DNA from 3 places in the Sporosarcina sp. FSL K6-6792 genome. Region 1 is predicted to be linked to each of the others. Evidence: riboswitches for the same ligand, from Rfam matches in the RefSeq annotation. Region 1 holds a riboswitch; each other region holds the start of a gene.

Evidence for each region. A riboswitch is a leader RNA that binds a small molecule or an ion and turns the genes downstream of it on or off. The one in region 1 is predicted to bind thiamine pyrophosphate.
Region 2: linked by a shared signal. The riboswitch ahead of thiT (energy-coupled thiamine transporter ThiT) and the one ahead of thiD (bifunctional hydroxymethylpyrimidine kinase/phosphomethylpyrimidine kinase) in region 1 are both predicted to bind thiamine pyrophosphate.
Region 3: linked by a shared signal. The riboswitch ahead of MKZ26_RS08445 (acetylornithine deacetylase) and the one ahead of thiD (bifunctional hydroxymethylpyrimidine kinase/phosphomethylpyrimidine kinase) in region 1 are both predicted to bind thiamine pyrophosphate.

The regions. Positions count from the first base shown of each region.
Region 1 covers NZ_JBBOSA010000001.1:2,792,527-2,800,350, reverse strand. The annotation lists gene MKZ26_RS13750 (hypothetical protein) at 105-704, shown strand; gene MKZ26_RS13745 (ParM/StbA family protein) at 1,544-2,725, shown strand; gene MKZ26_RS13740 (hypothetical protein) at 2,737-3,267, shown strand; gene MKZ26_RS13735 (histidine phosphatase family protein) at 3,480-4,022, shown strand; TPP riboswitch at 4,399-4,504, shown strand; gene thiD (bifunctional hydroxymethylpyrimidine kinase/phosphomethylpyrimidine kinase) at 4,584-5,414, shown strand; gene thiE (thiamine phosphate synthase) at 5,407-6,066, shown strand; gene MKZ26_RS13720 (DUF3238 domain-containing protein) at 6,122-7,324, shown strand; gene MKZ26_RS13715 (ring-cleaving dioxygenase) at 7,658-7,824, shown strand, end outside.
Region 2 covers NZ_JBBOSA010000001.1:2,325,687-2,333,510, reverse strand. The annotation lists gene MKZ26_RS11410 (SDR family oxidoreductase) at 52-1,104, opposite strand; gene fbpA (Fur-regulated basic protein FbpA) at 1,268-1,420, shown strand; gene MKZ26_RS11400 (amidase family protein) at 1,534-2,985, shown strand; gene MKZ26_RS11395 (DEAD/DEAH box helicase) at 3,063-4,205, shown strand; gene map (type I methionyl aminopeptidase) at 4,675-5,421, opposite strand; gene MKZ26_RS11385 (hypothetical protein) at 5,528-5,644, opposite strand; gene MKZ26_RS11380 (DUF4870 domain-containing protein) at 5,708-6,049, opposite strand; TPP riboswitch at 6,288-6,389, shown strand; gene thiT (energy-coupled thiamine transporter ThiT) at 6,470-7,027, shown strand; gene MKZ26_RS11370 (tryptophan-rich sensory protein) at 7,068-7,799, opposite strand.
Region 3 covers NZ_JBBOSA010000001.1:1,761,720-1,769,543, reverse strand. The annotation lists gene MKZ26_RS08460 (PhzF family phenazine biosynthesis protein) at 1-79, shown strand, start outside; gene MKZ26_RS08455 (NADP-dependent oxidoreductase) at 176-1,204, opposite strand; gene MKZ26_RS08450 (S-layer homology domain-containing protein) at 1,437-3,623, shown strand; TPP riboswitch at 3,642-3,744, shown strand; gene MKZ26_RS08445 (acetylornithine deacetylase) at 3,956-5,242, shown strand; gene MKZ26_RS08440 (LLM class flavin-dependent oxidoreductase) at 5,358-6,422, opposite strand; gene MKZ26_RS08435 (NAD(P)-dependent oxidoreductase) at 6,446-7,087, opposite strand; gene MKZ26_RS08430 (Rrf2 family transcriptional regulator) at 7,226-7,654, opposite strand.

The sequences.
Region 1 (7,824 bases):
CACTTACTTAACTTACAAGATGAAATAGTTGGAAAATGAAACTTTTCTTATGTCTACTATGTATAAGAAGTAGATCCAAAAAAAATAAAAATGGGGGAAATATTATGTATCATAAATCACTAAGGAATTATATTTCAATCATTAGAAAGAAGAACATTAAATTGAAAACTGGAGTCGCCCTATTTATTGTTCTTATTTGTCTTTTAGTTACAGGATGCTCTAAAGCCGAACCACAGGATAAAAATAAAGAGCTCATTCAAGGCTTCCTAGAGTATGAGCTGAATGCTCCTAATGAAGAAGCAATACGTACAATTAACGATCTGGATAAGTGGGTGGAAGAACAGAAAGAGGGTGGACCATTACCATTAGATAGCGAGTATAACACTTATTTAAAGGATACCTATGGACCTTATTTCACGGATAGCGGTTACGATAGATTCGTTTCGACGGGTCATGCATTACTATTTCACGAAGCAGCCAACAAATATGACTATCAAATAACCGTAACTAAAATTGAAGTGGAGCAAAATAAAGACACTCCAACGAATTATAACTTTACGGCTTATATTGATTATGAAAAAAAAGGGAATGAGAAAATTAATGCAGAAATCACGGGTATAGCTATTATACGTGATGAGGGGATAGAGAAAATTACTTACCTTGGTGACAAGGAGATGTTGAGAACACTAACGAAAGGTGATTAAACTACAAAGTCATTTAATGAAATTTCAAAAGGGATTGCCTGACTAACGGATGCACTTAGTTGGAGTAGATAAGTTGTTGTGAAATGTCGCTTACAATTTACCTTTTGGAGTGGGTGCGATTTACGATGTTATTTGTGTGCTTTGTCTCAAAAAGAGAACCCGTTAATTCAAATAGATGTCTACTTTTTTTCGTGTTTTTTATTTTGGTGTATGAAATGGTTGTCATTTTGTCTTATTCGGCCACCTATTATTAGTCAGGTTACTCCTAGATGCAGCTGGGGGCCTGGAGTGTGGCGTAAGCTAATTGGTGATTAATGATACTATTTAACCTGTAAAGGCATGTTAGAGGTGAAACTGAGAAGTCGAAATTGCTTGGTCAACAGCTCGCACGCTTGTAATGAAGGTGGGAACAGATCGAATAACAACTTATAATCACTGGCACTTTCGAAAAGTAAGGGAATGGCTAATGGGTTTTATTTATTAAATATCCATTTTATTGAATGTCAAGCAAGCTCTGCTTCAGCTTGAAGTTTGGAAGGGAAGGGGAAGGAGGGTTTATATTGAACTTAAATAAACGTCCATCTCGACTATTTTTGTGGATGTATACATTACAGTGTACTTGTATACGTTAATGTATACATTTGTAAACATTAATGTGTACAAGTATACAAACGCGTACACAACCAGTAGTGGCGCGTGTATACGTTAATGTGTACAAGTTTACAGCTGGGTACACAATATTACATTTGTGTGTTAAATAGTTGAATTGGATTGACCTGCCAACAAAATTCCAGTACCATTTCAATAGAAAGATAGAATAATTGGGGAGGATGATTTTTATGACAGAAACACGTATTGCAGCAATTGACGTAGGAAACGATTCATTAAAAGCCATTTTCGGTAAATTGGAAGCAGAACTCAATATACCCAATGTAATTGCACAAGATATTGCAGATCGTCCGATTATCGGCATTGAAGAACTAGACAACCAAGAGCCTACTGATGGCATTCATATTCGTTTGCACTCTCCAACATTAAAAGATAACAACGCTATTTACCGTGTTGGGAATCTTGCTACGAAAAGTGGTAATTCAACTGAACTAGATCCAGGTAGCAACAAATCTGAGGAAGATCAAACTTTGGTGATGTTGTTCGCGGCACTTGCAATAGATGCAGCTCGTGATGAGAATAAAGGTATTTTTAAACGTAATAATAATGTAATTGAAGCTACGTATACACTAGGTACAGGACTTCCACTTAGAGAAGTTAAGGAAGGGAAAGACGTTGGTTATCGTTCCCAATTGCTTAGCTCTGTTCACCAAGTAGAATTTTTAGTTACACCTAAATATCAAGGTATAAAAGTAAATATTAAATTTGATGAAGTAAAGGTTTATCCAGAAGGTTTTGCTGCGTTTATCAACCTTGTAATGGATAATAATTTAAACATCATTAATAAAGAATTAATCGATAAACAAATCTTGATACAAGACATCGGTGGATTATCAACGGATGTTGCGGTCATTAGGAATCGTAAAGTTGATGATGATAAGGCGCAAGGCTTTAACTTGGGTGTTTCAGAGTCTCTGGATGCTATTCGAGAAGAAATTTATGTTAGGCATGGCGTAGAGTTGGACAGTCGTCTAGATGTTGTGGACATTATAACGAAGAAAAATAACCGTAATCATATTATGGTAAAAGGAAGCCGGACAAGTGTTCATGACATTGTAGATCGGATTCTCTTGGAGTTAGCGAAAAAGCAATATCGCCATTTACGGAATGTATGGGCAAGAAACTCGCAATCTGAGATCTGCTATTTCATCGGCGGAGGCTCTATTGTCCTTAAAGACTATCTTAAAACGTTAAATAATAGCTTAGATGGTTATAATATCGATTTCTTTGAGGATGAAAAAGAAAGTGTCTGGATGATGGCCAACGCTTATTACAAGTTAATTTCAGACTTTGCGAAAAAAAATCAACAAGTCAAAATTAAAGAAGAAGAAAAGTTAGTTAAAACAAAGTAAGGTGACTATGCATGAATGACGCGGGATTAAAAAGGGGACAGCCCATTACATTTCGTCTCCCATCAGATACATCTGACCACACACTAAAGCAACTGCAAAAGTTAAAAGAAGTCGAAAGAAGAAACTTTTCCAGTAAAATTGCGGAGTTCGTGATAGATGGGGTGAATGACTCACTTTTAAAGCATAGAGAGGCCATAACAATTCCGCTCCCAAAAGGGTTAACTAAAGCGCAACGTGATTGGTTAAAGCACGAACATTCCGAGGCGCTACTAGGGAGTATCGTCTATCAGTTAATGTCCGATCCAATCCGCACAGCTTCTCTCTTTGCATCATTGAACAGCAATGCAATAGATGTAAATGCAGCATTATATTTGCAGGAAGAAACGAGCGCTGCCGTTGAGGTGGAAACAGAACATCAATTGATTAACATAGAGGATGATCTGGATAATTTTGATTGGGAACAGTTAAAGGAGCCAGAAGAAACCTCTGTTGTAGAAGAGGAAGACCCTCTAGCTGACTTCCTTGCCCAGATGAATAAATAATAGTGAGTGCCTGCATAAGAAACCACCATGAATGTTTAAATTTTCATGATGGTCTATTGTACAGGCACTTTTTGTTGTGATTTCTAAGGAATCTAAAACATTGAGATGTTTTCTTTGGAGCATACAAGGGAAAAAGAGTAATAGGGAAGACTACAGCTAGTTTACGAATGGGCTGTATGTCTATTTAGTAAGAAGAATGGGGTGAAGCGGTTATGGAAAAAGTTATTTACATCGTGCGTCATTGCTCCGCAGAAGGACAGGCACCACACGCGGAATTGACTGCTGAAGGGATTTTGCAGGCGGATCAGCTTGTAGCGTTTTTCGAAGATATCGAAGTGGATCGGATTATTACGAGTCCGTTTTCTCGTGCACGTCAGACGGGCTGGCCTATAGCTGAGCGGAAGAAGTTGCATGTAGAGGTGGATAGTCGGCTTATGGAGCGCGTGCTAAGTTCAATGGATTTCGAGGATTGGTTGATAAAGCTGGAAGATACGTTTTTTGACCTTCATCTAAAATATGAGGGTGGGGAATCTTCGAGTGAAGCGATGTCGAGGGTTTGTGATGTTGTGGATGAGCTGGGTGACGGTTCGCGGACAGTGCTTGTGACACACGGGAACTTAATGGCGCTATTATTAAGGTGTTATGATGAGCGATTCGATTTTGGGCAGTGGCAGGCACTGACGAATCCAGACGTGTATGTTATACGGATTAAGGATGGGGACTCAGAAGTGGAAAGAATTTGGGGTTCTGAATAAAAAAACAGGCCGCTGTGATGTCGGCCTATCTAGGTTTTAGTGAATGTTAACCCATTGTAAGATTAGTAATAATGACCACTGCAATAATAACGAGTGCCCCGAAAAGACTGATCCACATGGATTTGTCGGGATTATTCGGTCTGCTGTCTGCTTTATGCATAAACTGCGCCTTCTTTCTGTTTATGTCATTAACTATACTCTTATCGACGATAGAATGGAATAAACTGTTACCACGTGAAACGAGTTTATTATATATATTGAACCTATTTGATGGGGTTTTTTATTTCCATTACTCTATGCTTCTATTGAAAATGGACCAAACATTCCCACAATCTCACACTAGATATGTTACACTTGCTACAAAGCTGAATAGTTTAACAACCACTAGGGGAGCCTTTTTTAGGCTGAGACGTGCATGAATGCGCGGACCCTTGGAACCTGATCCGGATTATACCGGCGTAGGAAAGTGGGTACGCCTTTTACGAATAGTTAAATGGCTAGCCGCTTTCTTACGCCACCGGGAAGCGGCTTTTTAGTATAAATAAAAGGGTGGCGAATCGAATGGTACGTGTGGCATTGACAATTGCGGGGTCGGATAGTGGTGGTGGTGCGGGTATTCAGGCAGACTTGAAGACGTTCCAAGAATTGGGTGTTTTCGGTACGTCGGCACTGACAGCGGTGACAGCGCAAAATACATTTGGAGTGACGGCGATACAGCCGGTTGACACCGCTATTATTAAAGCGCAAATACAGGCAGTTATTGAAGATTTTGATGTTAAAGCGATTAAGACGGGGATGCTCTTTTCGACAGAAATTATCTATGCAGTGGGAGAGGCGTTTCATTGGAGCGGAATTCCACTTGTCATTGATCCGGTAATGATTGCGAAAGGGGGTGCTTCATTGCTAGAAAGACAGGCGGTTGAAGCGTTGAAGACTGTACTTGTACCTCTTGCAGCTATTGTTACACCTAATATTCCAGAAGCAGAAGTGCTTGCAGGAATGGAAATAAAGACGAATGAAGACATAGAACGAGCGGCGAAACATATAATAGCGTTGGGCGCGGGGGCGGTTCTTATTAAAGGGGGCCACCGGAAAGAAGCGCCTTATGCGGAAGATCTGTTCATGGGGGCTGACGGGGAACGGTTCTCGGTTCGCGCACCATGGATTGATACGAAAGATACGCATGGAACAGGGTGTACGTATTCGGCGGCACTGACAGCGTTTTTGGCAAATGGGGAAACGGCAGCGAATGCAGTTGTTTCTGCAAAATGTTTTATACACGCAGCAATTGAAGATGGACTAAAAATTGGTGGCGGCCATGGTCCGACGAATCACTGGGCATATGGACGCCGCGGCAACAAGACAATGGAAGGGGTTGTAGTTTATGGATAAGCAAACAGTTAACTTATATTTCATCATGGGCACAGTGAATTTGGCGGGACGCGACCCGTTACATGTCTTAGAAGAGGCGCTAAAGGGTGGTATAACGAGCTTTCAATTACGTGAAAAAGGGCCTGGTGCATTAACGGGTGAAGAGTTGAAGGCTTTTGCACAGGCGTGTCAGCAATTATGTGAACAATATAGTGTACCTTTCATTGTCAATGATGATATAGGTCTTGCGATTGAAATTGGTGCAGACGGTATTCATATCGGGCAGGAAGACGGATATATTTCGGCAGTGCGTGACAAGGTTGGTCCAGACATGCTAATAGGTGTTTCTACGCATAATGTAACAGAAGCGATTGCGGCAGCTGATGCTGGGGCTGATTATATCGGTCTAGGTCCAGTTTATGAGACACAGACGAAAATGGATACGCAACCGGTTATTGGCATCGAGACAATTAGGGAAGTGGCATCGTTGTTACCTGGTTTACCTATTGTTGCGATTGGTGGAATTTCAGAACGCAGAGCCGGTGCTATCATTAAAGCGGGTGCGTCAGGGGTAGCGGTTATTTCTGCGATTTCTGGAGAAGAAGATCCTGGAGAAGCAGCAAGTCGTTTAAAAGGTGCGGTCCTTCTTTCATTAACAGGTATTGAAATGTAATGTTTAACTGCTCGCGAAATATACCACACTTCCAAGTAAGGGGCGTGGTGTGCGGATGAAAAAGAAACTGTTTGAAATACAAACCGTTTTGCATAAGGCAGATCTAATCTATTTCACATGGAATGATGTCGGCGGAACCTACAAAGTCTATAGAGACGGGCATCATTTGTATGAAGGAACGGTCTCTGAATTTAGTGACGGTGATTTCAAGCATGCGAAACTATATAATTACGTAATCGAACGTGTTGAAGATGGTATTGTAATTGACGTTATTGCATTGCAAACGTCAGCATTTGCTGAACAGAAAAACAAAGAAAGTCCGCTTCAGTCACTTGTCATGACAACGATTGTCGCAAAGACGCAAATTGCATTGTCTTGGGAGGAAATTAAAGATGTCGCTGAATATGATGTCTACCGAAATGGTAAGCATATGACAACGGCGGTCGATAATTCTTACATCGACAGGGATTTTTCGTTGGATGAAATCTATACGTATACGATCGAATCTAAGCGTTCACTTGCGAAGTCGGAAGAACGATTCAACGTCTTTCAGTCGATTGTCTCCACTCTTTTTGGGTTGTTGAATCCAGTTTCGTCGAAGGCAGAAGCGGCGATTGAACGATTTTCGGTGACAAAATCCATTGCCAAACCGAGGGAATTGCTGATACCTGTTCAAGACAGAGTTCGTCTCCCGAATGTAGATAGGTGGGAATTCCGCTACATGACGTTTTTGCAGGATGACTGGGTGTTGAATCCGAATCTATTGTCGCGAAATCGTTATTTTAAAGGGGATGACAGGGGATTCGATTCAAATGGAGCCAGTTATCGGACCCGAGTGGACGTCGAACTGGCATATGACCTTGAACGTTCTCCATTGACGTTTACAAGGGATGTTGGGCCATCGATTGTCTATGATGCTTTTAAGCGCTTTAGGAAACAGGCAACCGCTTCACACGATGGGATTACATTGAAACGGACAAATCACGGGGAAGACGAAGCAGGATTTCATCTCCTGCATGCTGTCGGCAATCCCCTTACAACGGCCCCTGACATTAACTATGAAGTGCGAGCAGTTATGAGGCGGGACGGAACGTTTGATATGACGGGTTACCACGATCAGGCGCCCCATCATGAGATTTACCTGATGCGTGGTGAAGAGAATGAATGGAAACCAATTCACCAAGCGGAAAGTAAGGGGCTCGCGTGGATGTCTGAGGTAATTGCATGGCAGTACTGGCGAATCTCTAATTTTGAATAGTAAACAATGAACTCCTTCCGTTGTCATAAATGGAAGGAGTTCGTTGTTTATCCGGAAAGGAAAAATATGAGTTGCGTAGATAACGAATTATGCATCCCTACTATTCGATAGGATGAACCTTGGTAATAATGAATGTACTGTGACAAGAGGTTATCTCGGATAGCCTCTTTATTTACTTTTAGTGTCTATTATTGAACAAGACAGGCGGTGACTCGTTTCTTACATCTGATTTATACGCTTCAAGCCAACTCGTTGACAAAGAAAACTCTGCTTGATATGATTATCTTGAATTCAAGATAAATAACTTTCTACTAATTCGAGGAGAGAATTGATATGACGAAAAAATCAATGGGCATTCATCACATAACTGCAATCGTCGGACATCCGCAAGAAAACGTCGACTTTTACGCGGGTGTTCTTGGGTTGCGTCTTGTCAAGAAAACCGTCAATTTCGATGATCCGGGGACGTATCATCTTTACTTTGGTAATGGAAACGGTGC
Region 2 (7,824 bases), 470 kb from region 1:
TGAAAATCAAGGTCATCAAGCCCTACTCACCAGACGTGTTGAAATATATTTCTAAACAGCGAAGTAAGCTTCGATGATTAACTTTGTCGTTTGTTCGTCCATCTCCAAATGCTTAACATCAGTTCCTTCAATAAGTTGCTGCGTGTTATTGTCATCGAAATTGAATGAGCGGGATAAGTAGGCATTGAATACACTAATCATGCCGTTCAGCCTCTCTTCCTCAGCTGTCAGCATTCCAGGTTCTGCGTTCTCGATGATTTCCAACTGTTGAAAATCAAGTGCGTTTTTGATGAGAGATAGAAGATCGTAATTCGTCGCAGGCGAGGGGTTTGTGATGTTGTAAATCTTGCCAGCCTCCGCTTTACTTGCAGCCAATGCTAAAATATCAGCAACGTAATTGACTGGAACAAAGTTCGATGTTGCGTTTTTACTTCCGACGACACGGTAAATAACATCAGCCTTGTCAGAAGATCTAGCTATACGACGCTTGAACACATCAAGTGCCCTCATAAAACCGTAAAGCGTGAACTCAGAATCAGCTTCGCCTGTTTCTGAATCACCAACAATAATTGAAGGACGGAATATTGATACATCCATACAATCGGAATAGGATAGGGCGAGGTGTTCTGATTTTACTTTGCTCTCTTCATAAGGATTATGAACGTTTGCATCGATTGGATAGAGTGATTCTACACCATGCGCACGTTTCCCAACAGTGTAAGCAGTGCTGATATAAATGAATTGATTTACATTAAATAGTTTGGCCAATTCCAACGCGTTTTTTGTACCTTCGTAATTGACTGAAAAGAGCTCTTTACGTAATTCTTCATCGAATTTCACAAGAGCTGCGATGTGATAAAACAGGTCGACTTTGCCTTGTAATTCATGAATGACATCGTCAGAAAGTCCGAAAAGCGGTTGTGTAATATCGCCGTTTAAAAGTTGGATTCTGTTCGCGGCATCCCCTGAGAGACTCGCGACAAGTCGTTGAGCTTTGTCCATATCCCGAACGAGTACAAATAATGTATGATCAGTCGTTTCTAGTAAGTTATTTAGTAATTTACCACCAAGAAAGCCAGTAGAACCCGTTAAGAAAATCGTCAACCTAAATCCCTCCATGAATAGGACAGAACTTATCTCCGTCCAATTGCTATTCTAATTATCGCATATATGGTTGCTTAAGTGAAAAATTAGCGGTTTTATGTTTGAAATAAGGTCATTAGAGGAATACATGTTGTGGATTCGACATCAAGGAGGAACTTACAGCATGAGAAAGATGGAAGAAACACAGATGGATTTGAAGAGAGAGAAAGTCATCCAAAGACTTGTGAAAGATGGGGTTTTCAAACTACATGGGAAACATCTTTACGAACTCCCGCTTTACGCACTTATGAAAGCCTATATAATACGTACCGAATAATATCGTACCGGCTGGAACCATTGCATCAGCCGGTATTTTTAGCGTGTATTGTCTTATGTTTAACCAATTGAGGTAAACTAGTGCGATAAGGTTCAGAATGGTGGGGAAATCCGATGTTAGATGACAAGTTAAAAAAACTTCAAAGCGATTGGCTAGATGAAGCAACAATTTCTGCCATGCAGGTAAAGATGAGTAGCGGAGAGTTATCGGCTGAAGAGCTTACGTTTATGTATATTGACACGATCTCATATAGGAACAAAAATATAAATGCAGTGCTTGAGTTGAACCCACAAGCTGTACAGATTGCTAGGGCTCTTGACGTAGAAAGACGGGAAAAAGGGATCCGTTCACTTCTTCATGGTATTCCGATTTTATTGAAAGATAATATGGGGACCCGCGACATGATGCATACGAGTTGTGGGTCACTTGCGCTTAAGGATTTCTATGCGGCAGAGGATTCTTTTCTCGTTAAGAAATTACGTGATGCGGGAGCTATTATTCTCGGAAAGACGAATATGACAGAGTGGGCGAATTTTATGTCCGATCGGATGACGAACGGCTGGAGTTCACGTGGTGGTCAAGTGAATAATCCATATGGTTTATTTGATGTCGGTGGATCGAGTTCGGGTGCCGCTGCAGGCATTGCAGCAAATATGGCAGCTGTGGCAATTGGTACGGAGACGACCGGATCAATCCTTAACCCTTCAGCGCAGAACTCGCTCGTTGGCATTAAGCCGACTGTAGGAACAATCAGCCGTACAGGGGTGATGCCTCTTTCGTACACACAGGATACTCCGGGGCCTATGGCAAGGACCGTACACGACGCAGCAATTACATTTAGCCTGCTGATTGGCACGGACCCAGAAGACCCTGTAACAGCGGAGGCATCCCGTCTAGTAGGAATTGACTGGACGTCTGTGCTTGATAGTAGAGCACTTGAAGGTGTTCGTCTTGGCGTTGCACGAACGATTTTCGAACGAGAAGCATCTACGGAACGTTTGAACCTTTTCGATGCCGCGCTCAAAGAACTTGAGGCAGCAGGTGCTGTAATCATAGATGATGTAGAATTAGGGACAATGGAAAATGACCTCGGTTATAATGTGCTTCTCTATGAATTTAAAGCGACCTTGAATGCGTATCTAGGGAAGACACCTGCAACAAATGCGATTCGTACATTGTCCGATATTATCAACTTCAACAATGAGCATGCAGAAGAAACATTGAAATTCGGTCAAGTGATGCTGGAAAAAGTGGAGCGAACAAGTGGAACGCTGACGGAAAGGGCTTATATAGAGGCACTTCTCCGCAATCGTCATTTGGCAGGGGACATCGCACTTGGCAAAGCACTTGATGAGCATGCTATTCAAGCGCTAGTATTTCCACAAGATCATGGATGCAGTTTCGGAGCGGCAGCGGGTTTCCCATCTGTTACTGTTCCAGCAGCCTATTCCGAGGCAGGTGAACCGTTTGGCATTACATTTTCAGGGAAAGCATTTACTGAACCTGAATTAATAGGCTATGCATACGCGTTCGAACAGCGTGTCAACGCACGGAAAAAACCTTAATCAGTTTTGTCAGAAATAGAGTGTAGCAGAGCCTATTATGATAAACTGAAGGGAATAGAGTGAAAGTGGGGATAATGATGTCCTTCTTAGAAAATATGGACGAAATGTTTAAAGAAAAATGGAAGTTTGAGTACGAAATGCCAATCCAGGAGAAAATGATTCCTGAAATGCTGGCAGGTAAAGATATCGTTGCAGAGTCACCGACGGGTTCGGGCAAGACACTTGCATTTGTATTGCCACTTTTGCAATTGGTTGATGGCGATAAAAAACAGACGCAGGCGCTGATTATAACACCATCACAGGAACTGTCGATGCAAATCGTTAATGTTATCAGAGAATGGGTAACAGGAACTGGTATCACGGTTACACAACTAATTGGCGGGGCCAATATGCAGCGTCAGATTGAACAATTGAAGAAAAAACCAACAATTGTTGTTGGAACACCTGGTCGATTGGCTGAACTTATCAAGGTCAGAAAGTTGAAAATGCATGATATTCGTCACATTGTTCTTGATGAAGGCGATCAGCTTTTAGCGCGTGATCATCGTGTCGTTGTGAAAAATATGATTGAAGCGGCAAATCCGGAAAGACAAGTTATTGCCGTATCTGCGACAATTACAGATGAAATTGAAATTGTTGCTAGCAAGTTTATGAATGATCCAATCCGCATCCAAGTTGGAGCGGAAGAAATGCCGAAATCGGGTAAGGTCGTTCATTCATTTGTGAAAACGGATGCACGGGACAAAACGGATGTATTGCGTGGGATTTCTTATTTGAATGGAATTCGTGCTCTTGCATTTATTAATAATGTGGATCAGCTTCGCATGAAAGAAATGAAGCTTAGGTATAACGAAGCACCAATTGCGGTTCTTCATTCAGAAATGACGAAATTTGAGAGACAGCAAACATTGGAAAGTTTCCGTAAAGGCGAGTTGAAGATTTTGATAGCAACTGATCTTGCGGCACGAGGGCTAGACATTGATGGCTTAACACATGTTATTCACATCGACGTGCCACATACGGTTGAGCAATATTTACACCGTTCAGGCAGAACTGGACGAGCAGGCGGAGACGGGGAAGTATTGACATTGTTGTCGTACCCAGAAGAACGAGATTATCGTAAGCTGACTAAAGGAATTAAAACGGTTCAAAAAGTATGGTATAAAGGCCATCTTGCCGAAGGAAATTCAAAAACAATTGCAGCTCCTAAAAAGAAATAAGACAAGCGCAAGGAATCTATATATGTCGGGAAAATAGCACGTGTGTTGATTAACCATTTATTTGCATAAAATACTGGTGAATAGGGCTTAGAAAATTCCGTTTTCACTGAATCATTTCCGGTTCGCTTTCGGCAAACTATTCACGACACATTTACCATGAGGCAAGTGTGGCTAGAAGTGACTCTGTCACTTCTAGCCACACTTTTTTCGGTAATCCTGTTGTGAATACAAGTAGCGCCCAGTAGGTGATCATGTTATTCACTGGTGATTTTTGATTAATCAATAGACGTGGGAAAATAGTTATATAAATCGAGTGAAGGCATCCCCTAGCGCCGTAGTGAATTTAATGGAATACTTTATTACCACATATCTAGACAATAATAAAAAGGGCTATCCAGGAATCCAAGTGCATTGGATTTCCAGGGACAGCCCTTTTCTATATATATTGAAAGAACGCATTAGGCAGTAATTATAGTTGCGTCAAAATAATTGGTTCGCCTTTTGTGACGATAATTGTATGTTCGATTTGAGCCACAAGAGATTTGTCTGGTGTAATGAACGTCCAGCCATCCCCTGATTCAATAATATGCTCTGCTTTTTCAGAGATAAACGGTTCAACTGCAAGAACCATTCCTTCTTTCAGAAGCGTCTTATCCCAAGCGTCATAATAATTGAGTACATGCGAAGGTTCTTCGTGCAACGCTTTACCGATGCCGTGGCCAGTCAAGTTTTTGATGACTTTTAAGCCATTTTCTTTTGCCTCGCGTTCAACTGCTTTACCGATTTGGTTTAAGCTTGAACCTGCTTTAACTTTCGTCATTGCACGTTCAAATGCACTCTTAGCCACATCACATAATTGTTGTTTCTTTTTATCGGGTGTACCGACAACAAATGAAATGCCAGTGTCAGCAAAATAACCATTGTAGGAACCTGAGACGTCAATATTAACGAGATCTCCATCTTCTATGACGCGGGAACCAGGCATGCCATGGGCAACTTCACTGTTGACGCTGATGCATGTAAATCCAGGGAAATCATATTCTGCGATAGGACCTGAAATTGCACCTTTTTCTTCGAATAAGCGACCGCCGATGTCATCAATTTCTTTCGTCGTTTTACCAGGGACAGTTGCTTCTTTCATCGCTTCCCTGATTTCAGCAACAATTTTGCCGATTTTCTTTAACGCTTCAATTTCCTGTTCAGTTTTTGCAATCATTATGTTCAAATCCTTTCTTCCGTTCATTCTTTTCCATACCATACTATATCATATGGAGCTGAACAAAAAAGCCTACAAACTTAAAAAACGTTTGCAGACTGTCGAATTATTTCTTTGGGATTGTCGTGCTTGTTGCTTTTTTTTCTTTCATTACTTTGCGAACAATCGGATAGACGATAGGCGCCAATTTAATAGCGGTTTTTAATAATTTTCCAATATTCATTACGAATCACTCCTAAACACAGCATTTGTTACTTTTTTCCCGAATAGGTGGTTTTATAAACATTCACTTCAATACTTTAACACCTTGAAACACATTCCAAATTAGAATTGCTATGAGCAAAACTCCATAAACTAGCATGAATAAGACAGGTGTTAATTGCCAAAATCCAAAGTTACCACTAGGCATTACATTCAGGTCGTAGGTAAAGGAAAACATTGAAAAAGAAAAAATGATAAATCCTGCAATAAGAAGTACGACAGGAACAAGATGTGAAACGAGAGAGCGCTTGGCATGGTGTTTTACTTCACGGTCATCCGAAACGAAATAAATAATGACGGGTATAAGTAAAGGGGTGAAGAAGACACTAAAGTAGCATAGGGCGGCTAACAGTTTATTGTTCGACACACGAATCCCTCCATTTTAGTTTAACTATATATATATTGAGTAAATGAATCCCTAGATTAAACTTGGCGAAGAGGCCATACAAGGGTTAACTGGAGCCTGAGATTGGCGGCATCTCCTAGCGCCGCAGCGAATTTAATGGAATTCTTAATTTCAACATATATAGGATAATTATCATCCCTGTTAATCATCTTGCTTATAGGATCCCCATCTTATACAATGAACTAGACAACTAAATTACTGGAACCACAGGGGGAGCCTATTTGGCTGAGATTGGACAGCACGTCCTGACCCTTAGAACCTGTAAGATTATTCTTGCGTAGGAATGTGGATGGAAATTGACATATTCGATGTCCCATCTATTTCGGGATGTCTTTTTTTATGCCCACATCTTTCGCTGAGCTAGGAAAGGGATGAATTAATTTGGATCGGAAAAGACTTCAACTTTTACTTGAAATAGCTATTTTAGGTGCAATTTCATTTGTACTTGATCAGATTGGTTTTAAAATGCCACAGGGTGGCTCGGTTACGCTGTCAATGTTGCCGATTGTTGTCATGGCATTTAGATGGGGGATTGCAGGCGGTATGCTGACTGGCTTCGTCAGCGGGTTATTGCAACTGATGATGGGAGGCTATGTCTTTAATATAATACAGGCTGCCCTTGATTACTTCGTGGCGTACACGTTGGTTGGAGTGGCAGGTGTTACACTTGCATGGCTGTTAAGTAGTAAAGTAAAAGGAAACAAAGGCTCAATGGTTACAGCAATCGTTGTGGGGACAGTTATCGGTGGCCTACTTCGATACTTGATTCACTTCATTGGTGGAATTGTATTTTTTGCATCTTATGCACCTGAGGGACAGCCCGTATGGCTCTATTCACTCGTATACAATGCAAGTTACATGATACCTTCAATAATATTATCAGCAATTGTTGCGTCAATATTATTCACTACAGCACCGCGTCTTTTAGAGAGAAAATAGAAAATCGCCGTTCTGCCCAATGTGGGAGGACGGCGATTTTTTATTTTGGTGTGAATGACTTTCGTCTGAAGAACATGAATCCTGCGATTGTAGCTGCAAGAAATAGGGCTGCAGCAGAGACGAATAGTTCATCTGCACCGTTTTTCACAGTGATACCTATAAATGCCCATATGAAGACAGCACTAAATGCTATATCCGCGTAATGGTATAAAAAATGAAGTGCAATAGCGGTTGCGATAGTCAAGTAGATGACGGTCCATAGCGGGTCACTTAGTCCCCAACCAGACCATTCATGCAAAGTAAGGACGTAACTGATATTTGCAATGGTCGCGACAAAAACCCATCCTAGATAGACAGCAATCGGAACTCTACCATGAATATGACTATTTTTTATAGAATAAGTAAAATAAATGGTTAACAGTGTTAAAAGAAGAACCAGATTGATAATAATTGTCCATCCGAAGAAACCAAAATGCCAAAGCAAAATCCAAGTGATATTTAATAGGCAGCTGAGCACAAACAAAACTACCCTACGATTGAATAATGCATGATTAATGTTTACTGTGTTGCGCATAAAGCCGTATAACCAGATAGCGAGAAGCAGATAAATAACTGCCCAAATTGAAAAGGTATATCCTGCAGGTGTAAATAGTACCGGTAAACTATTAGAGATTTGCCCGGTTGTTTTTCCATTGATAGGCATTATATTCGCAGCTGCATTGACTAGAACGACCGCAATGAGCGAAAAGGTCATAATTATAATTCTAAACATATTTAAATCCTCCTACTGAATAGTA
Region 3 (7,824 bases), 1.0 Mb from region 1:
TATTGAAATTACAGGAACTGCAGTATATGTAAAAGAGCTTGAAATAGTTTTTGTTACGAACAAACACAACAAGGTTTAGATTTTTTGACAAAACAAAATCTCCTCATTTAGTAACCTGAGGAGATTGTTGAATAAGTATTTGGAAGTTGCAGGTCATGCTATTTCACATTAAATGTTAAAGTTTCGCGTATTCAGGATTAGCCACTTTTACGAGCTGTTTTCCCAGATTTGTTCCTTTAAATAAACCAAGGAATGCTTCTGGTGTATTTTCAAATCCTTCAACAATTGTTTCTTCATATTTCAGTTTGCCTTGCAGTAGCCATTTACCTAAGTCGGTAAACCCTCTTTCAAAATCAGTGGCAAAATCGCCTAGCGTGAAGCCTTGCATCATAGCGCTCGTCTTGATCATAGCTGATTGAATACGTGGACCTCTATCTTTTCCTTCAGCATTGTAGGAAGAAATTGATCCGCATAATGGAATACGAGCATTTCGATTTAGCATTGTAAAAACAGCGTCTGAAACGTCGCCGCCTACATTATCGAAATAGACATCTACCCCAGCAGGTACGGAATTTTTTAAATCTGTCCAGAAACTATCCTTTTTATAATTTACAGCTGCATCAAAGCCGAGTACATTCAATAAGTAGTCAATCTTTTCATCTGAACCTGCAATACCTACTACTTTGGCACCTTTGATTTTCGCGATTTGTCCAACTACTGATCCAACTGCCCCGGCAGCCCCAGAAACGACGACCGTTTCGCCTTCTTGGGGTTTTCCGATATCAAGCAATCCAAAATAGGCAGTTAAACCTGTCATGCCGAGAATACCTAAATGTGTTGAAATAGGTGCCATTTTAGGGTCTATTTTGCGAATTTCATTTGGAGTAGCTACGGTATATTCAGCCCAGCCAAGATTCCCAACAACGACATCACCTTGTTTAAAGGCGTCTGACTGGGATTCAACTACTTCAGCTACGACACCCCCTGAAATGACCTTATTCAATTCAAATGGAGCAATATATGACTTGGCATCTTGCATTCTTCCACGCATGTATGGGTCAACAGATAAATAAAGCGTCCGTACTAAAATTTCATTTACTTTTGGTGAGGGAACTGAATTCTTTACAAAGGTAAAGTCTTCTTTCGCAGGCATTCCTTTGGGACGATTTGCTAGGTGAATTTCCTGTTGTATCAATTGCTTCATTGCAATTCCTCCTTTGTAGTTTGCCGAATTAGTTGGCAAGTGAAAACCCTAACACTCAAGAGTTACTAAGGTCAATGATTATGGACTGGTGTTTCTTTTCCATTGAATTGCTATTGTTCAGCCTTGCTTTCTCCTGTGGACGGACTCCAAAATAGTATCCAAAAGTGTTATAATTATACTTAACTATAATTTGATGTTATTAATTTTAACTAAAGGAGGGCTTTAAACAAAAATGAAGAAAATAACTACACTGTTTCTCGCTTTAGCATTAACGGTAGCTTTACCGACGTCAGCTACTGTTGTATTAACAGCTAACGCGGCAGAAGCTCAAGTCGTTAAATCAGAAGATGTCACGACAGCTGCAAAATTTACGGATATTCAAAATAGCCACTGGGCGAAAAATGAAGTTATGCAACTTGTAGAAATGGGCATATTAACGGGTTACGGCGATATGCAATTTCGTCCGGATCTAGCAATGACAGTTGGAGAGGCTACTCAATCTTTTACAAAAGCGGGATATGAATTTTTAAGCAAAGACGTGACAGGCAATTCTTTTGGTATGGAAGAACCTTTAACACGTAGGCAAATGGAGTTGGCATTAGTAGATGCATTCAATTTGCAAGATAGTGCATTAATCGAATCGCCAAGTCTTATTTCATTGGATAAAGGAAGTGTAGGCGCAGTTCCACAATACCGAATTATGCCAGGCATACAAAATGGTCTATTCAATCACGGATCACAAGTAGACCGCGCTACTTTTGCGGTGATTCTGCATCAAGTACTTGTGGAGAAGGGGAACATTGCAACTACCAAAAAATATGAACTAACTAACTTAGAGCTGTCGCCTAATTTTACTAGGATTCCTTCTGCTGTGAATTTAATGAAGGTGTCATTTGATGAACATCCGATTTACTTAAGATCGACAGAGAATATACTTTTCACGAATCATACGAGAATCGATAACTCATTTTCTCGCGATAATATTTACACTTATGACATCGGTATAGAAGGTGCGACCATTGAGTTAACGGTTCGTTCATTTGATAATGGCGATTACTTCTTATTTTCGAAAATCATTAATCCTACTGAATCTGCTGTAACAGTAGATGTCATTCAAAAAGAAAATGAAGTGGCTTCATTTGAGCTAAACCGTTATGACAAATACAAGATTAAACGTAATGATAAAGACGTTTTTGGCAGTGACACAACATCCTATCCGACGGGTTTACTCAAGTTTGTGAAGCTAGATGGATCAGTGAAGGAGCGGATGGTTGGTCAGTCTTATTTGTCGAAGCAATTGTCATTAGAGTATGAGAATGATGGCTACAGTTACATGCGTCAATTGCTCGGTGAAAAAGAGGCACTGTCTTATGCTCAGGTTGGAACAACATTATTGTCTGTGCATACGTTAAATTCAAAAGGCAATGACATTGTAGATCAGTGGTATATGAATGCGGATGACCAATTATTTGCGAATGAAGAGAATATGGAGAGCTGGATGCTTGAGTCAGCTAAGTATTATAAAAAACGTAATAATTGGTACACGGCGGGTGGCCCATACAATAAAATGGCGATAACCACAGAGCCAATGCCTGATACAGGGCAAGGATATGGGCGGAACTTACTTCTATTAAAAGAAGATCGTGCGCTGGTTTTATATAATGAGCAAGAGGATCGTTATTTTGAGAACTTAATTTACAACTCATTTGTTAACTTGAAGAATTTCAAAGGTGACAAAGATTATTGGGAAACAGAAGTTACAAGCACCTATTTGAAAGATTTATATGACATTACAGCTCCATTCATTGATACACGTTTTAATGAGCAAATCGCGCTTTTCTACTATAATAGTGGCGCTGATTTTGGAATTGATAATGCAAAAGAACCATTGCGTAATTATGCTGACTTACTGGTCTCGCAAAAAAGTAAAGGAAACGTCATTGCTGTGAATGACGAGTCTTACTACATCGCGGATTACTTCCCGATTGCACAGCAAGTAACGACGCATGCCTCTATGAATCATGTGTTGGGCGGTATGAACGTTTTACTCATGGCTTATAATGAGTTCGGTGATCAGAAGTATTTAGATACAGCGCAGGCTATACAAACAGCGATTGTAGCGGATAAAGAGGATTGGATTCGTGATAATGGCGATATTTGGTATCGTATTTCCGCATTACGTGACTTTAAAGGCGATGATTACAAGCATCTGACTTTAGAGGATTTAATAAATTCGTACAAACTTTGGAAAGATATTGATCCGACGTATTTGCCTTTATTAGAAGAAATGATTGCTTCAAAAGCTTCGTTTTTATCGAATGAAAATTTAGGTTACACAACTAAAATAAAGAACGGGTTACGTGATATCGACTTATCGAACTATCTTCCTAAAGGGGAAGAAAGAACAGATGCATTGTGAAGAAGAATAAAACTAAATAGATACTGCTAGGGGAGCCGTTTAGGCTGAGACACATCATAGATGTAAACCCTTCGAACCTGATCTAGTTCATACTAGCGTAGGGAAGCAGCTGAAACTCTACACTCAATGTCTTTATATGCGTAGAAAACAGCCGCCTTCCGATTATGGAAAGCGGCTGTTTTCTGTTCCAGTGTATATATGTTGAACAAATGAAATAAAGATAGTGAACTGTGCGAAGGCGCATTACAAGGGCTAGCGCCGTAGTGAATTCAATGGAATTCTTTATTTCAACGTATATAGATTCACCTACCAAAAATATAGATAAGGGATGGATGAGTAAAATGGAAAATAGAATTAGTAACCTAGTTGATGAACGTCAAGAGGAGTTAGTGCAATTGCTAGCGGACCTCGTTCGTTTCCCGACAGTTAGTCCACCGGCAAGAAATACAACAGGCGTACAGCGGTATATTCAAGACTTTTTAGAACAAGAAAAATTTGAAACGGTTAGTTGGGATGTATTTCCTGGCGACCCGAACGTTGTAGGCGTTAAAAAGGGAACGGATGGAAACCTGTATAACAGCCTAATCATTAATGGACATATAGACGTTGCGGAAGTGGGGGATGAAACAGAGTGGACTGTGCCTGTCTTTGAACTGACGACTAAAGATGGCAACGCATATGGGCGAGGAACATCTGATATGAAAGCTGCAGTGGCCGCGACTTTACTAGCCGTTAAATTATTAAACGAGCTAGGTGTGGAACTGAAAGGTGATTTGCAAATTCAGACTGTCATTGGGGAGGAAGCGGGAGAGGCTGGAACACTTTCATGTATGGAAAAAGGCTATACAGCAGATTTTGCACTCGTAGTCGATGGCAGTGATCGTCAAATTCATGGTCAGGGTGGTGTGATTACCGGCTGGATAACGATTAAAAGTAAGGAAGTTTTCCATGATGCAATGAGGATGAGTATGCTTCATGCAGGCGGTTCGGTTAATGGGGCTAGTGCGATAGAAAAGATGATGAAGGTTATTGCTGGATTACAAGATTTAGAACGTCACTGGGCTGTGACAAAAAAATATCCGGGTTTTGTGCCTGGCACCACTACTATTAATCCGGCAGTTATAGAAGGAGGAAGGCATGCAGCTTTTGTGGCGGATGAATGTCGGCTCTGGATCACCGTTCATTTCTATCCGAATGAAACCTATCAATCTGTAACAAAAGAAATCGAAGAGCATTTGAACAATGTAGCAAAAGCAGACACGTGGTTAAGAGAAAATCCCATTCACTTTCGCTGGGGGGGAAAATCAATGATTGAAGAACGTGGAGAAATATTTCCGGCGCTTGAAATGAATGCGGACCATGCAGCTGTTCAACTTCTTGCGCATTGTCATGAACAAACCGAAAAAAGTCCTGCAATAATAGGTATGTCGAGATCAGTAACAGATGCGGGCTGGCTAGGAGCAGCAGGAATTCCAACTGTTATCTATGGTCCTGGAAAGTTGGAAGAGGCACATTCAGTCGATGAAAAGATAAACATTGAAGAATTAGTGGTATTTACCAAGACGCTTATGATATTTATAAATGAGTGGTGTAATACGAAAAATAGGGAGTGTAAGTAATCTCCCCATTCATCTAGTATTAGTATATTGTTGCATATTGCCAAATAATTGGGGTTATTTCTGATGAGGTTTCAAATGGTTGCTATGTTTCGAGTTGAATTCTCATGGGATAGACTTACCGAGCCGTTTCACGCCGAACGATCGGAGCTACTTGTGTTGCTAACATTTCAATACTCGCTGCGACTTTAGAAAACGGCAAGCCGCCGATATCCATTTGTGCAATGAATCGTTGATGTCCAAATAGTTCGTGTTGGTGGAGAATCTTCTCAATTATTTGCTGAGGGCTACCGACAAATAACCCGGTTTCGGGACTGGCCATATGACTGAAATCAGAACGGGAAATTCTCGTGCCCATTCCACGCTGTTTGTTCACGTATCCCCAATAATTTGCATAGTAAGGATAAAACTCGTCTTTCGCTTGTTGGGATGTCTTTGCTATATACGTATGTCCTGTTACAGCCACTTTTAAATCTTCTACACGATGTCGGGCACTTATGCCGGCTTGGCGATACAAATCAACAAGTGGTTTGAAACGAATTGGATCCCCACCAAGGATAGCTAATGCTAAACCAGTTCCAAGTTTTCCAGCTCGTATTGCACTATCAGGTGTTCCACCTACACCAACCCAAATCGGCAGTTTATTTTGAACAGGGCGCGGGGCAATCATAGAATTAGTTAAAGGCGAACGGAATGACCCATTCCAATTGACGATTTCATTGGTATTCAATTGTTGAAGCAGTCGTATGTTTTCATCGAACAGTTCGTCATAATTGTTTAAGTCATGACCGAATAACGGAAAAGATTCAACGAATGCACCACGACCTGTAATAATCTCAGCGCGACCATTCGAAATTAAATCGAGTGTAGCAAAATCCTCGAATAGGCGAACAGGGTCGACTGTGTTCAAAACAGTCGTTGCACTCGTCAATTTAATACGCTTCGTGTTTTGTGCCACTGCCGCCAGAACAACTGGCGGAGCTGATACGGCATAGTCTAAGCGGTGATGCTCACCGACACCAAAAATATCAAGTCCGGCTTCTTCAGTCAGCTTTCCAATAGCCAATACTTCATGAAGGCGCTGATGAATACTTATTGTTTTTCCAGTTAGGGGATCTGGACCAAGATCCCCAAATGTATATATTCCAATTTCAATTCCGGGTTTCCTAGTTTCTGTTTGCATTGTTCTCATCTCCTAAAACTAAGTTATTCCGCTTCAGAAATAAGGGTGAAACGTTCATTTATATGTTGAGGATTTTCGATTTCATCAAGAACTGCAATTGCATAGTCAGCATAGCTTACATAGCTGTCACCTTTTGAGTTCACGATTAAATTGTCTTTTCCTTTTTGATACGAACCCGTTCTTTTTCCTTCAGGATTAAAGAATGCTGCTGGGCTAATGAATGTCCATTTAACTCCACTCGTCTTTTGCAGGTCTTCTAAGTTCTTTCCTTGATTGGAAGCAGTTGCAAAGTATTCTTTAGGGAATTCCGGTGTGTCCATAAGACGGATAGTTTTAGCTTCATCTACAAACAAGCTTCCCGCACCACCTACAACAATCAATCTTGTTTCTGGAGCGCCTTCAAACGCCTCTATTAACTCTCTTCCGGCATCTAGATGAAGATGTTCCTGCCCTGCAGGAGCACCGAATGCATTTACAACAACATCAAATTGACGAAGGTCTTCAGCTTGTAGATCAAATATATCTATTTCGAGGGCGACAACATTTTTTTCAGTTAGTTTTGCTGCATTTCTAACGATAGCTGTTACTTCGTGTCCACGGTCATTCGCTTCTTTTACAATAAGGCTTCCTGCTTTTCCTGTAGCTCCGATAATTCCAATTTTCATGTTTAAATCCTCCAGTAAATTAGTTATTTTATGCACATAAAATAATACGCGCCTAGTGATTTGAAGCCATTGGCTATAATTAATCCAACTGTAACTGTAATGGTTACAGTTACAGCGGTGGCTGAAAAATCGAATGAACTATCCGATTTTTTGTGTTAATACCGATACTAATTCTTCCATCGTAATTTCATGTAACACAGATTCCATTGCTTCTTGAGCTCGAAGTAAAATCAGCTCAAGAACTGCCTCAATGTTGGCGCCAACCGGGCAATTTGGATTTGGTTTTTCATGAAATTGAAAAAGCTCGCCTTCTTCCACGACTTCGACTGCTCTGTACACATCGAGTAAAGTAATCTCTTTTAAAGGTTTTTGAAGCGTAGCTCCCCCAAGACCTTGCCGAACTTGAATAAGTCCTGCATTTCTTAGTTTACCAATTATTCTTCGTATGACTACAGGGTTTGTATTCACACTTTCTGCAATCCATTCCGAAGTACAAAGCTCGTTACTTTCAATCGCCACGAGGGATAGAATATGAACTGCAACTGTAAAGCGACTACTGATTTTCATTGCAAGTAACCTCCCGGTGTAATCATTATAGTTACAACGCGTATTGATTGTCAATTATTATTATTCAAGGGATGGGGAGTGGGTTGTAGAACGCTTGGCGCTTTGGGGATGCCTTTGTCGCGCCTGCGCTAGGGTATTCATTATCGAGAGAAATGTAATTTTGAGATGTA